One region of the Teredinibacter haidensis genome, then DNA from elsewhere that is predicted to be linked to it. Evidence: predicted binding sites of a transcription regulator. Region 1 holds the regulator's gene; each other region holds the start of a gene.
What was found. The regulator sigma-54, encoded in region 1, starts transcription at its own class of promoters, with help from an activator protein. The targets are predictions, from matches to a motif close to TGGCACANNNNTTGCNNT.

Region 1 (4,261 bases):
GACCACGTACGCCGGCAAGGTTATTGTGGAACAGGGCAGCATGAAAATTACGGCAGCGAAGGTCATTATCTACGGCCGTAACGACAACTATTCCATGGTTGTCGCCACAGGAAAACCCGCTCGCTTGAGCCAAATCCCAAAAAAGGGTCAGGAGGCAGTTACAGCGCAAGCTAATCGCCTTGAGTACCGCATTACCGATGAAACCCTGTTTCTGATTGATAACGCAGCATTTAAACAGGAAGGGACCAGTCTGAGCGGCAACCGCATTGAATACGATGTTAAAAGAGCCGTGGTAAAAGCGGGCGGAAAAAGCGATGCTTCCGGCGATGACCGCCGGGTAAAAATGGTCATCCCCCCTAAAGCCCTTTCCACTGAAGAACAGCCGCAAGAATAACGAGAACCCAACACCCCAATGCCTAAACTACACGCGCACCACCTAGCAAAGAGCTACAAAGGCCGCAAAGTTGTAATCGACGTTTCCATCTCCGTGGAGGATGGACAGATTGTCGGTCTACTCGGCCCCAACGGGGCCGGAAAGACCACCTGCTTTTATATGATTGCCGGTATCGTTAAGGCAGACCGCGGCGATATATCCATTGGCGATACCGATGTAACCCATATGTCTATGCATGAACGAGCCCGCCAGGGCTTGGGTTACCTGCCCCAGGAAGCATCCGTGTTTCGCAAGCTGACCGTCGCCGATAATATTATGGCGATTTTAGAAACCCGCAAAGACTTGCGCCGAAAACAGCGCCATGAAGCCATGGAACAGCTGCTCAATGAGTTCCACATTCAGCATATTCGCGACAGCTTGGGCATGGCCCTCTCCGGCGGCGAGCGCCGCCGCGTTGAAATTGCCCGCGCTCTCGCCACCGAGCCACAATTCATATTGCTCGACGAACCCTTCGCCGGAGTGGATCCCATCTCCGTCAGTGATATTAAGCAGATAGTCCAACACTTGAAGCAGCGCGGTATCGGCGTACTGATTACCGACCACAACGTACGTGAAACCCTCGATATTTGTGAAAAAGCCTATATAGTATCTGAAGGGCACATTATTGCGGAAGGAAGCGCAGAAGTCGTTCTCAGTAACCAAAAGGTACGTGAAGTCTACCTTGGGAAACACTTCACGCTATAAGTCGCGCCAATACTTGACATTACCCGCCAGCCAGCCATATCTACCGGCACAATCTTTGCTTTAAAAGGATTGATTGTCCCGACGGCGGAGACTAAACTACGTCTAATCCGCACCGACTCCGAGCAAGCCCAAATGCCAATTGGTGCCCGATCTAATTTTCACGGGAAGTTAGTAGTCGCCATATGAAGCAGTCCCTCCAACTAAAGCTCGGCCAACAACTCACCATGACACCGCAGCTGCAACAGGCCATCCGTCTCTTGCAGCTTTCCACGCTGGATCTTCAGGCAGAAATTCAGGAAGCTCTCGACTCAAACCCAATGCTCGAGACCTCCGAAGAGGGTGAAAATACCGGTACCAGCGGAGAGCAAAGCGAAACGCCAAATAGCCAGAGTCAGGAAGCCAGCCCGACGAATAGCGACGACAAGCCAGAAAAGCCCGATACCGACTGGAACGAAGATAACATTCCCACCGATCTCGCCGTCGACACCAGTTGGGACGACATCTACGAGACCGCACCCAGCGGCTCAGGCCTTGCCAAACCAGACTCGGATGACTACGATTTTGAATCTCGTCGCGGCACAGCCGAAACCCTGCAAGACCACCTGCACTGGCAACTAAACCTTACTCCCATGTCGGATCTGGACAGGGAAATAGCGGAAACGATAATCGACGCCGTAGAGCCGAACGGATTGCTGGGGCAAAAGCTGGATGACATGTTCTCCGGCCTACAAGCTCACCACGAAGAGCTTGAGATGGACGAAATGCTGGCAGTTCTACATAGGGTTCAACAGTTCGATCCTCCTGGCGTACTCAGCCAGGATATCCGCGAATGTCTGCTAACTCAGCTGCGACAGTTGCAAAGTGACACCCTTGATATTACCCACGCCAAAGCTCTGGTTAATGATTATTTGGACCTGCTCGGCGGCCGCGACTTCAAACAACTGATGCGAAAACTGCGCATAAAAGAGCCCGAACTACAGGCCGCCATTCGCGTCATTCAAAGCCTAAACCCACGCCCAGGGGAATCCATAGGCAGCGACGAAACCGAGTATGTCGTGCCAGACGTTTTCGTCAGCAAAGTGAATAACCGCTGGATGGTACAACTCAACCCCGATATCGCACCCAAGCTGCGCATTAATACCAGCTACGCCTCCCTCGTCAAACGTGCCGACTCCAGCTCAGACAACACCTTTCTACGCGACAATCTGCAGGAAGCCCGCTGGTTTCTGAAAAGTCTGCAAAGCCGCAACGAAACCTTACTCAAAGTATCCACCTGTATTGTGGAAAAACAGCAGGGCTTCCTCGACTACGGCCCGGAAGCAATGAAACCCATGGTGCTGCACAACGTCGCTGAAATAGTGGAGATGCACGAATCCACCATTTCTCGTGTAACCACCCAAAAGTATATGCACACACCCCAAGGTATTTTTGAGCTGAAATACTTTTTCTCCAGCCACGTCGCCACCGATTCAGGCGGCGAATGTTCCTCTACCGCCATTCGCGCCATCATCAAAAAACTTGTGGCGGCAGAAAACCCACGGAAACCGCTAAGTGACTCTAAAATTACTGGACTGTTAGCCGAGCAGGGTATTAAGGTAGCGCGCCGAACCATTGCAAAGTATCGCGAATCCTTGCACATACCACCCTCGAATGAACGCAAGCGACTGGTTTAAATTCAAGGCTTTTTTGATTTCTGTCCTGATAACGACTTGGAACCTCAATGAATGCTGGTAGAATGCGCGCCAGTTTGCAGCTCCGGGTCGCAAACATGGGCGTTATCGCTCCTGTTTCCGCCTTATACCTCCTAAAAGCGCTTACTACGCGCGGCTGGAAAGGACACGTAAAAACGTTATTACTATGCAGATATCAACCATTCTTACCGATGAACGCTGTAAAGCCAAAGCTACCGACGCCAGCAAAAAGCGTGTACTGGAAAGCCTAGCCAGCCTATTCGCCAGCGACCTACCCGATACAGACGAAACCACCATCTTTCAATGCCTGATCGCCCGCGAACGCTTAGGCTCGACCGGTATAGGCCAGGGCGTCGCCATCCCCCACTGCCGTTTATCCGCTTCGAATCAAACCCTCTGTGCTTGTATCACTCTCGATCATCCCGTCGATTTTGATGCCGTCGATGGAGCCCCGGTAGATGTTATTTTCGCCATCCTTGTCCCTGAAGATGCCGAAGACTCACACCTTCAAACTCTCGCCACCCTTGCCGAAGCCTTACAGAATCCGAACTTCACACGTAAACTAAAAGCCTGCAGCAGCAATGAAGAATTGTTTCGTGTCGCGGCTGGTGTAAACTGATAACCATCTAATATCAGTAAAATTACACACTGCGGGTAAGGGTTTACCCGTACAACGCTTACGATTTTATCCCCCTTTGGTATATACCCATGCGCCTGCTTATACTCAGCGGAAGATCTGGCTCAGGTAAGAGTTCTGCTCTACACCTCTTGGAAGACGAGGGTTTCACCTGTATTGATAACTTACCCGCCAACCTGCTGCCCGCTTTAATCGAGCAGATCGGCGACCGCATCAGCAGTGAAGAGCAGCGCTTTGCGATAGGGATTGATGCGCGCAATATCTACGGTGACCTCAGCAAACTCGCCGAGCTGATAGATAGCTCCGGTATTGAACGCAGTGAATACCAAATTGTTTTTCTCGACAGTTCCCGAGAAATACTGCTTAAGCGCTTTAGTGAAACCCGCCGCAGACACCCGCTCTCCGATGAGTTTATCGGTTTGAACGAAGCCATCTCACGGGAAAAAAGCATACTGCAGCCCATTGCCGCCGCCGCAGATGTCACCATCGATACCAGCCACCTGAGCCTGCATGAGCTGCGCAGTGCCATCAAACATATTGTCGTGGGTTCTGACACCAAAGGCATGGCACTAATGTTTAAATCCTTTGGCTACAAATACGGCGTACCTGTCGATGTAGACTTTGTCTTTGATGTACGCTGCCTGCCCAACCCTTACTGGAGTACCCAATTGCGAGACCACACCGGGCTGGAACCTCCGGTAATAAGCTTCCTCGACGCAGAAAACGAGGTGGAAGAAATGTATAACGATATTCTGCAGTTTGTACGCAAATGGATCCCACATTTTGAAAGTAACA
Region 2 (4,261 bases), 810 kb from region 1:
GGTAAAGCACGTTTTTTATGCGTCTTAATATCTCGTCAATGTGACTATATTCCAGCTTGTTTTCTAGCGCAATTTCACGCAGGTCATCGTTGAGAGTCAGAATAATACTACCTTCAAAATTACCGTCTTCCGTTATGGCGTAGATACTCTTAAGAAGTGTTAGGTCCTTTTCGTCGAGTAGCGTTTTTAATTCATCCAGTTGCCAGACAAAAAATTTTCCTTCCTCTCCTTCACTGTCGGCATCGGTGGCAGAATAGAAAAGCCCCTGTTCATTTCTGAGTTCACGTAACACATAGTAGAGAGTTTCTTCTGCGACGCGCTTGTATTCTGGGTTACCACTCAACTGCCATGCGCGGGTGTAGACCCGCGTAAGCTGCGCCTGGTTATAGAGCATTTTTTCAAAGTGCGGTACCAACCACTCACGATCTACGGCATAACGGTGAAAGCCACCGCCGAGCTGATCGTAAATTCCACCCTGTAGCATCGCGTCTAGAGCGTGAGCGACAAAGGGCCATTCCGCGGTTTCTATAACGGGTCTTGTTTGGCGGGATATTTGATCAAGTAAAAACCACCAAAACGCTTCTTGTGGGAATTTTGGTGCTTGCCCTATCCCCCCATACTGTTTGTCCGTTATGGTCAGAATATGCTTAGAAACGGCGGTCAACAAACCTTCTTTTAGTGGCTGGGTGTCTGTTTCAGGGGTGAGCTTCTGGTTTACAGCGAGCGAGAGCTGCTCGGCCTGTTGATTAAGCTGTGGTTGCTCGGTTTGCCACGCATGACCGACTTGCTCCAATAACTGGATAAACTGATTCGCTTGAAAATAAGTGCCGCCGTAAAAGGGCTTTCCCTGTGGTGTTAGAAATACCGACATAGGCCAGCCGCCACTACCGTGTACTATTTGCACAGCCGCCATATAGATCTCGTCCAAATCTGGTCGTTGCTCCCGATCCACTTTAATCGCAATAAATAGCCGGTTGATTACTTCTGCTACATCAACGTTATCAAAGCTTTCGTCTTCCATAACGTGGCACCAGTGACAAGTACTGTAGCCAATAGAAAGGAATACCGGCTTGTTCTCAGCCCGCGCCATTGCGAAGGTTTCGTCATTCCATGCCTGCCAATTTACTGGGTTGTGCGCATGCTGTAACAAATACGGAGACTGCGAAAATATTAACGAGTTAACAAATAGTGGCTGGCCATGTTTATCCAAATTTTGGGTTCTGATGGTGTACCGACCATTTTTTCGGTGCTGTTCTTCTAATAATTTGTCAGCTGTAAAAACCATATCATTGTTCCGTACATTTCGCGTATCTATTGGCTTAGAGCACATGCATCAATAATCGTGCCTTTTATACATTTCCTACACAGTATTGTTGCGTTTACGACAAGGTGTGGTGGTTATCTGCGTTGGTGCATTATACGAATGGCCTGAATTCGGGCATGTATTGTCTATTTGGACAGACTAATACACTGGTTTGGATTTTGCACTTGTCAATTCCTGCAGGTGTTTCTTGTGCGTAGATGAGCGTGTATTAAGGAGGTCCAATGCTGGAAGAAGTTGATTGTCTTGCAAACGCGGAAACGAAAGGCGTGCCACTAGTTGTCGTATTCGCCTCACAGGATGGTGGAATAGTGGATCAACATTTTGGTTCTTCGGTGGCATTTTATGCCTACGAGGTGGCACTCGAAAAAGCCCGGTTGATCGCCAGTCAACAGTTTTTATATGAAAGTCAAGACGGCAATGAAGACAAGTTAAAACCCAAATTGGCGTGGCTTTACGGTGGGGATATTGTTTATTGTGCTTCTGTTGGTGACTCAGCGGCGCGCCAGCTGGCGGAGTTGGGCATTACGCCGATAAAGGTTATGGCGGGGGCTGAAATCGACAAATTAATAAAGCACATACAAATACAACTGGCCGAAAAAGCGGAGTTTTGGCTGTCGAACATCATAAATAGAAAGCAACGAGCGAGCCAGGGCGAGAGCCGGTTTAAGCAGTATGCGGAAGACGGTTGGAATGAATGATGACAGAGATCAATGTGATTTTACCTCTTGATGGGCATCTCAAGGCTTCGATTTTTCTTCGCTCGAAAACAAGAAGTACGGGTGATTGGATAATGCGAGTGCAGCTTTACTATGATAATAAACCCGCTGGCGTTACCAGTTTCACCTTGCGCGGATATACCCAGGCGGAGGCCGAGTCAGTTGTGCTTGGTTTGCCAAAAAATCAGTATTTAATGCGGGAAATAGACGAGTTTCTGTGTGGAGAGTGTGATTAGTATTCTTTATCAAATGAGCCTTACGTTTCGCTTGCAAATATAGCTACATTTTTCAAGTCATAGAGCTGAGCCAAAATAAAAATAAATTATATGTTATCAATCTCTCTACACCCAACAACTATTTGTAACAATCCCGACAATAAGAAATAAAAATTACGATATAAAACAACAGCATAGCATGTGGAACAACCTTTGCAGCTGCCCTTGTAAACTATGCAAAAAACAACGTCGTAACCCAGAGGCCGTTTTGTATGAAAGCGAAGCAAATCGCAGTGTTGTTGGACGAGCCAGCGTGCAGTCATAACAAAAAAGGAAAATCTGGCTGCTCCAAACCAAAGCCCGGTGCCGCTGCGGGTGGTTGTGCGTTCGATGGGGCGCAGATTGCCTTACTGCCGATCGCTGATGTGGCTCATATTGTTCACGGATCGATCGCCTGTGCAGGCAGTTCGTGGGATAGTCGCGGGACGCGTTCCAGCGGCCCTAAACTTTACCGTATTGGGATGACTACAGATTTGTCGGAACAGGATGTGATTATGGGGCGGGGTGAAAAACGTCTGTTTCATTCGATTAAGCAAGCGATTGAGCAATATCATCCACCGGCAATATTCGTCTATAACACCTGTGTCCCGGCCTTAATTGGCGATGATATAGATGCAGTATGTCTTGCGGCGCAAAAACGTTTCGGTGTACCAGTTGTTCCTGTAGACGCCGCGGGTTTTTACGGCACAAAAAACTTAGGGAATCGTATAGCCGGGGAGACGATGCTTAAGCACGTCGTAGGAACGCGTGAACCCGATCCCAAGCCTATTTTACCTAATCAACCGAATATTAAGATTCACGATATCAACTTAATCGGTGAGTACAATATTGCAGGGGAATTCTGGCATGTGTTGCCGTTGTTTGATGAACTGGGGTTGCGCGTTTTATGCACATTGTCTGGGGATGCTCGTTTTAAAGAAGTTCAAACGATGCATCGTGCAGAAGTCAATATGATGGTTTGTTCCAAAGCTATGATCAATGTCGCCCGGAAGTTGCAGAGTCGATACGGCACACCCTGGTTCGAAGGTAGTTTTTACGGAATCACGGATATGTCTCAGGCCCTACGCGACATCGCCAGCAGTATTAATGATCTAGATTTAATTGCCAGAACCGAAGCGCTCATCCAGAGGGAAGAAACAAAGATTCGTGAAAAAACTCAGGCGTTGCGGCCTCGCCTGGAGGGCAAGCGAGTGCTCCTATATACCGGTGGTGTGAAATCCTGGTCCGTTGTTTCCGCCTTGCAGGAATTGGGGATGAAGGTCGTGGCAACTGGAACACGAAAGTCTACAGAAGAGGATAAAGCCCGTATAAGGGAGTTAATGGGTGACGATGTGAAAATGCTGGATGAAGGCAATCCCAAAATACTGCTGCAAACTGTTGCTGACTATAAAGCCGATATTCTAATCGCTGGAGGGCGCAATATGTATACAGCATTAAAAGCTAAGATGCCTTTTCTCGATATTAATCAGGAACGAGAGTTTGCCTATGCCGGTTACGAGGGAATATTGGAATTAATACGTCAGCTGTGTTTGACTCTGGAAAATCCTGTATGGAAAGCGGTACGCAAACCTGCACCCTGGAATAAGCTCTGCATGGGCGAAGTCTTAACAGCAAACGGATAAAGAGCAATGGCAGGCATCAAAAAACGAAAAAAGGCTCTATCGGTTAACCCGCTAAAATCCAGCCAGACGGTAGGTGGTGCTTTGGCGTTTTTGGGTTTAAACAAAAGTATCCCGCTCATGCACGGCTCGCAGGGCTGTACAGCTTTTGCAAAAGTGTTTTTTGTCCGTCATTTTCGTGAGCCTATACCGATCCAAACGACGGCGATGGATCAGGTAAGCTCCATAATGGGGGCAGATGAAAATATTATCGAAGCCTTAAAGACCATTAGCGAAAAAAGCAGGCCCGCGTTGATTGGTTTGCTTTCTACAGGATTATCTGAAACT
Region 3 (4,261 bases), 880 kb from region 1:
CCTGCACATCATAATTTTCCGCTACAGACAAACAATTATCGATCGAGGCTGGTGTCGTCCCCCAGTCTTCATGCAGCTTTAGACCCAGTGCGCCCGCTTCCAACTGTTCGTTTAAAGCCGTTGGCAAACTGGCGTTACCTTTCCCCAGGAACCCCAGGTTCATGGCAAAACTTTCAGCGGCCTCCAGCATTTTTTGAATATGCCAGGGGCCGGGTGTACAGGTAGTCGCATTGGTACCGGTCGCAGGGCCTGTACCACCACCTATCATGGTGGTGGTACCACTCATTAGCGCCTCTTCAATTTGCTGGGGACAGATAAAATGAATGTGTGCATCAATCGCACCGGCGGTAAGGATCTGGCCTTCGCCCGCTATAATCTCCGTGCCCGGCCCAATTTCGATTGTGACATCAGGCTGAATATCTGGGTTGCCCGCTTTACCAATAGTCGCAATACGACCACTTTTTATCGCTACGTCAGCCTTAACAATGCCCCAGTGATCGAGAATCAGGGCGTTGGTAATCACCGTGTCGGGTGTATCCACGCAGGAAGCCTGACTCTGCCCCATGCCATCGCGAATAACCTTGCCCCCGCCGAATTTCACTTCTTCCCCATGGGTGGTGAAATCTTTTTCTACCTCAATCCAAAGTTCAGTATCCCCCAGGCGAACGCGGTCACCCACGGTGGGACCGAACATATCGGCATAGGCCTTGCGATCTATTTTGCTCATTGCTATATCCCCAAATTGTTTTACAGGCTACCCATAATATCGCCACGAAAACCGTACACCTTTTTGTCCCCGGCAATTTCCACCAGTTCCACTTCGCGATCCTGGCCCGGTTCAAAACGCACCGCTGTGCCCGCAGCAATATTTAAACGAAAACCCTTCGCTTTACCCCTATCGAAATCAAGTGCGGGATTCGTTTCATAAAAATGGTAGTGCGAACCCACCTGTATAGGACGGTCGCCGCTATTCGCCACTTTTAGGATGACGGTATTACGCCCTGCATTCAGTTCAATTTCACCTGCTTTAATATCGTATTCGCCGGGTATCATATTGCTACTCCTTATACGATGGGCTCGTGCACAGTAACGAGTTTGGTTCCATCAGGAAAAGTGGCTTCCACTTGAACATCGTGAATCATTTCCGGAATACCATCCATTACGTCATCGCGCGTTAAAATTGTTCGTCCGTAACTCATCAGCTCTGCAACTGTCCTCCCTTCACGAGCGCCTTCCATAATTTCGGCAGAGATTAAAGCGATGGATTCAGGATAATTTAATTTTATGCCTTTCGCTTTCCTCCTTTCGGCTAAAAGTGATGCGGTGAATATGAGTAATTTATCTTTTTCGCGTGGACTGAGTTCCATTGTGGATTCCTCTCACGTTATTGTTTTCACTATTTCATGTCGGGGCGCATAGCGCTATGTATTCCAAATTCTGGGGGCCGTCGCCTCCCGACCATTAAAGATTGGCCTGATGCTCTTCCATATCAACTCAAAACCTTTTCTACACAGAGCGACATCATCGCCAAGATAACGTGCAATAAACACCTGCTGCTTTTGTGTTAGGCCCCAGGATTCCGCAGCCTTGCTATCGAGCACCAGCAGCTGTTCGATTAAGCCGTCAATAGTGTCTCGTGTAAGCGAAGCCGTTACCAGAAAAGTACCGAAGGTATTTTTGTTTTGCAGGCCAAAAATAGATTGCTGTATATCGCCGCCTGCGACAATCCGATTGCGCTCTATAAACAGCGGCTTTTCGTCTTGCCAAATTTCCAGATTTTGCCGACACTCACCAGTTTTAAATGTTTCCCCACTGGCCGCGCGCCCAAGGCGAACAATATCCCAGCCCGCGTATTGTGCACTGCCTTCCAACTCCACCCGCGTACTCAATCGACCATTGGACGAATCGAATACGATAGTTTCCTGCGGCAACCATTCTAGTGTAGCGCCACTGGCAATGCGCAGTACCACACTCTGGCACTGCTCAACTGCTGAGCCCTTAGCACCATAAATTTTCCCCGCCGATGGTGTGGTAATTAACGCGTTAGCGTTTTCTTCCAGGTCGATAGCAATATTCAGCTGATCACCAATCACCAGGCCACCGGGTGGGTGTAATAGATAAACGTGACAACAATCCGTTGGCTCGGGATAAAACGGCCGCTGAACCCGAAGAGGCCCTTTATGAACGGAACGGACCAACCGGGTTCGGCCAGCCCGGGGAGACAAACCAAGCTCTATCTTCGCCCGCCATTCCCGCGATACTGTAGACGGTACATTTTGATGGAAGGGCAAAGTCTGAGGCATAAAATTATTCGATTTCGAGTTATGGTTTTATACGGACAAGCCCCAATAGAGTACACGAAAAAAATTATCGCCCCACTATAGTGCGATAATCTCAACTTAATTGGTCGCTTAACTGGCTTTACGCCAATAGAGTGATCTAAGTGCAATATCCTTGCCTGGCAAGCCATTACGATTTTCCCCTAGCAGTCCAAAAGTGATTTTTATGCCTCCCCACGATAAGACTAACCAAGATGGAGCAAGCTTAAGCACCAACGTAGGACAAAACCTGTACAACTGCTTTACTTCCGGATTTGGTTTATTATGTGTACCTCCACGTTCAAGGTACAACAGAGTTATGATTGATCAACTCGCTAAACAGCTTTTCTCCGAGTTCAATGAAAAAGTGAGTGGTTTTTCCTCCGGCTCGATGGAAGCATCCTCTCAATTGCGCGCCATCATTGAATCAGCTTTACGTAAATTAAACCTAGTGACCCGCGACGAGTTCGACGCTCAGCAGGCTGTTTTACTGCGCACCAGAGAAAAGCTGGACGCTTTGGAACTCAAATTGGCTGAGTTGGAAAACGAACAAAAGCCTCAGCTCTGACCATCTACCGACGTGATCACCTAACAACACATAAAATGGCGAGAAGGATTTTGCGCCACAACTATAACAAGGACGTCTATGTCTCTCGCTGTCATCTACACCCGTGCCCAACTGGGTATCGATTCCCCACTGGTAACCGTAGAAACCCACCTTTCCAACGGCTTACCTGGCTTCACCATTGTCGGCTTGCCCGAAGCCGCGGTTAAAGAAAGTAAAGACCGGGTTCGTAGCGCCCTGATGAACAGCCACTTTGAATTCCCCCAGCGGCGGATTACCGTCAATTTGGCCCCTGCCGATCTGCCGAAAGAGGGCGGCCGCTACGATTTAGCCATCGCCCTGGGTATTCTTGCCGCATCCGAGCAAATACCGCAAGACCAACTAAACCAGTACGAATTTATTGGCGAGCTGGCGCTTTCAGGCAACCTGCGCCGCGTGCGCGGCAGCTTACCCACGGCCATAGCGTGTGGCCATGCCAACCGCACCCTGATAGGCCCTGAAGCGAACGCTGCCGAACTCGCTATCTGTCAAGATACGCCCATTCTCACCGCAACCAACCTGCTTCGGGTATGCGCGCATTTACATGGGCGTGAAAAGCTCGCGCCTCCGATCGCGCCAGAGCAACTGGACATACATTACCCGATGGATATGTCCGAAGTTAAGGGGCAACCTCAGGCTCGTAGAGCACTAGAGGTCGCCGCCAGCGGTGGCCACAATTTATTGTTTTACGGCCCTCCGGGGACCGGAAAATCCATGCTGGCGTCACGCCTACCCAGTATCATGCCGGCGCTAGAGGAACGGGAAGCGCTGGAAATCGCGGCGGTAAAATCGGTAGCCAATCAAAAACTTAACGGCGATTGGCGCATACGCCCGTTCCGTTCGCCCCACCATACGTCCTCTGCCGTTGCCTTGGTTGGCGGTGGCAGTAATCCCCGGCCCGGTGAGATCTCGCTCGCCCATAAGGGCGTACTATTTCTGGATGAATTGCCGGAATTTCCCCGGCAGGTGCTGGAAGTGCTCAGAGAACCCCTCGAAAGTGGCCATATCTGTATTTCCCGTGCCAGCGCTCAAGTGGAATACCCAGCCAGCTTTCAGTTGATTGCGGCCATGAACCCCTGCCCCTGCGGATTCCACAACGACGGCACCGACCGATGCCGCTGCACTCCCCAGCAGATTTCCCGCTACTCCGATAAGATTTCCGGCCCCTTGCTCGATCGAATCGACCTCCATATCCCGGTCGGCGCTATCCCTATCGATCAGCTGCAACAAAAGCCAGAGGGCGAAAACAGCGAGTCTATCCGCGCGCGCGTAAAGCAAACCAGACAGCGGCAAATGCAAAGACAAGACAAGTTGAACGCAAATTTGAAGGGTAAGGAGC

Region 2: the regulator sigma-54 is predicted to act here: its motif matches at 2,458-2,475, upstream of nifE (nitrogenase iron-molybdenum cofactor biosynthesis protein NifE).
Region 3: the regulator sigma-54 is predicted to act here: its motif matches at 2,443-2,460, upstream of H5715_RS16970 (urease accessory protein UreD).

The regions. Positions count from the first base shown of each region.
Region 1 is NZ_CP060084.1:3,295,265-3,299,525, forward strand. Features, by position in the region: gene lptA (lipopolysaccharide transport periplasmic protein LptA) at 1-394, shown strand, start outside; gene lptB (LPS export ABC transporter ATP-binding protein) at 413-1,138, shown strand; gene H5715_RS13155 (RNA polymerase factor sigma-54) at 1,321-2,811, shown strand; gene ptsN (PTS IIA-like nitrogen regulatory protein PtsN) at 2,996-3,448, shown strand; gene rapZ (RNase adapter RapZ) at 3,538-4,261, shown strand, end outside.
Region 2 is NZ_CP060084.1:2,489,596-2,493,856, reverse strand. Features, by position in the region: gene H5715_RS09740 (thioredoxin domain-containing protein) at 1-1,285, opposite strand, end outside; gene H5715_RS09735 (NifB/NifX family molybdenum-iron cluster-binding protein) at 1,546-2,022, shown strand; gene H5715_RS09730 (hypothetical protein) at 2,019-2,276, shown strand; gene nifE (nitrogenase iron-molybdenum cofactor biosynthesis protein NifE) at 2,528-3,937, shown strand; gene nifN (nitrogenase iron-molybdenum cofactor biosynthesis protein NifN) at 3,944-4,261, shown strand, end outside.
Region 3 is NZ_CP060084.1:4,176,872-4,181,132, reverse strand. Features, by position in the region: gene ureC (urease subunit alpha) at 1-727, opposite strand, end outside; gene H5715_RS16980 (urease subunit beta) at 748-1,053, opposite strand; gene ureA (urease subunit gamma) at 1,065-1,367, opposite strand; gene H5715_RS16970 (urease accessory protein UreD) at 1,422-2,303, opposite strand; gene H5715_RS16965 (accessory factor UbiK family protein) at 2,638-2,886, shown strand; gene H5715_RS16960 (YifB family Mg chelatase-like AAA ATPase) at 2,965-4,261, shown strand, end outside.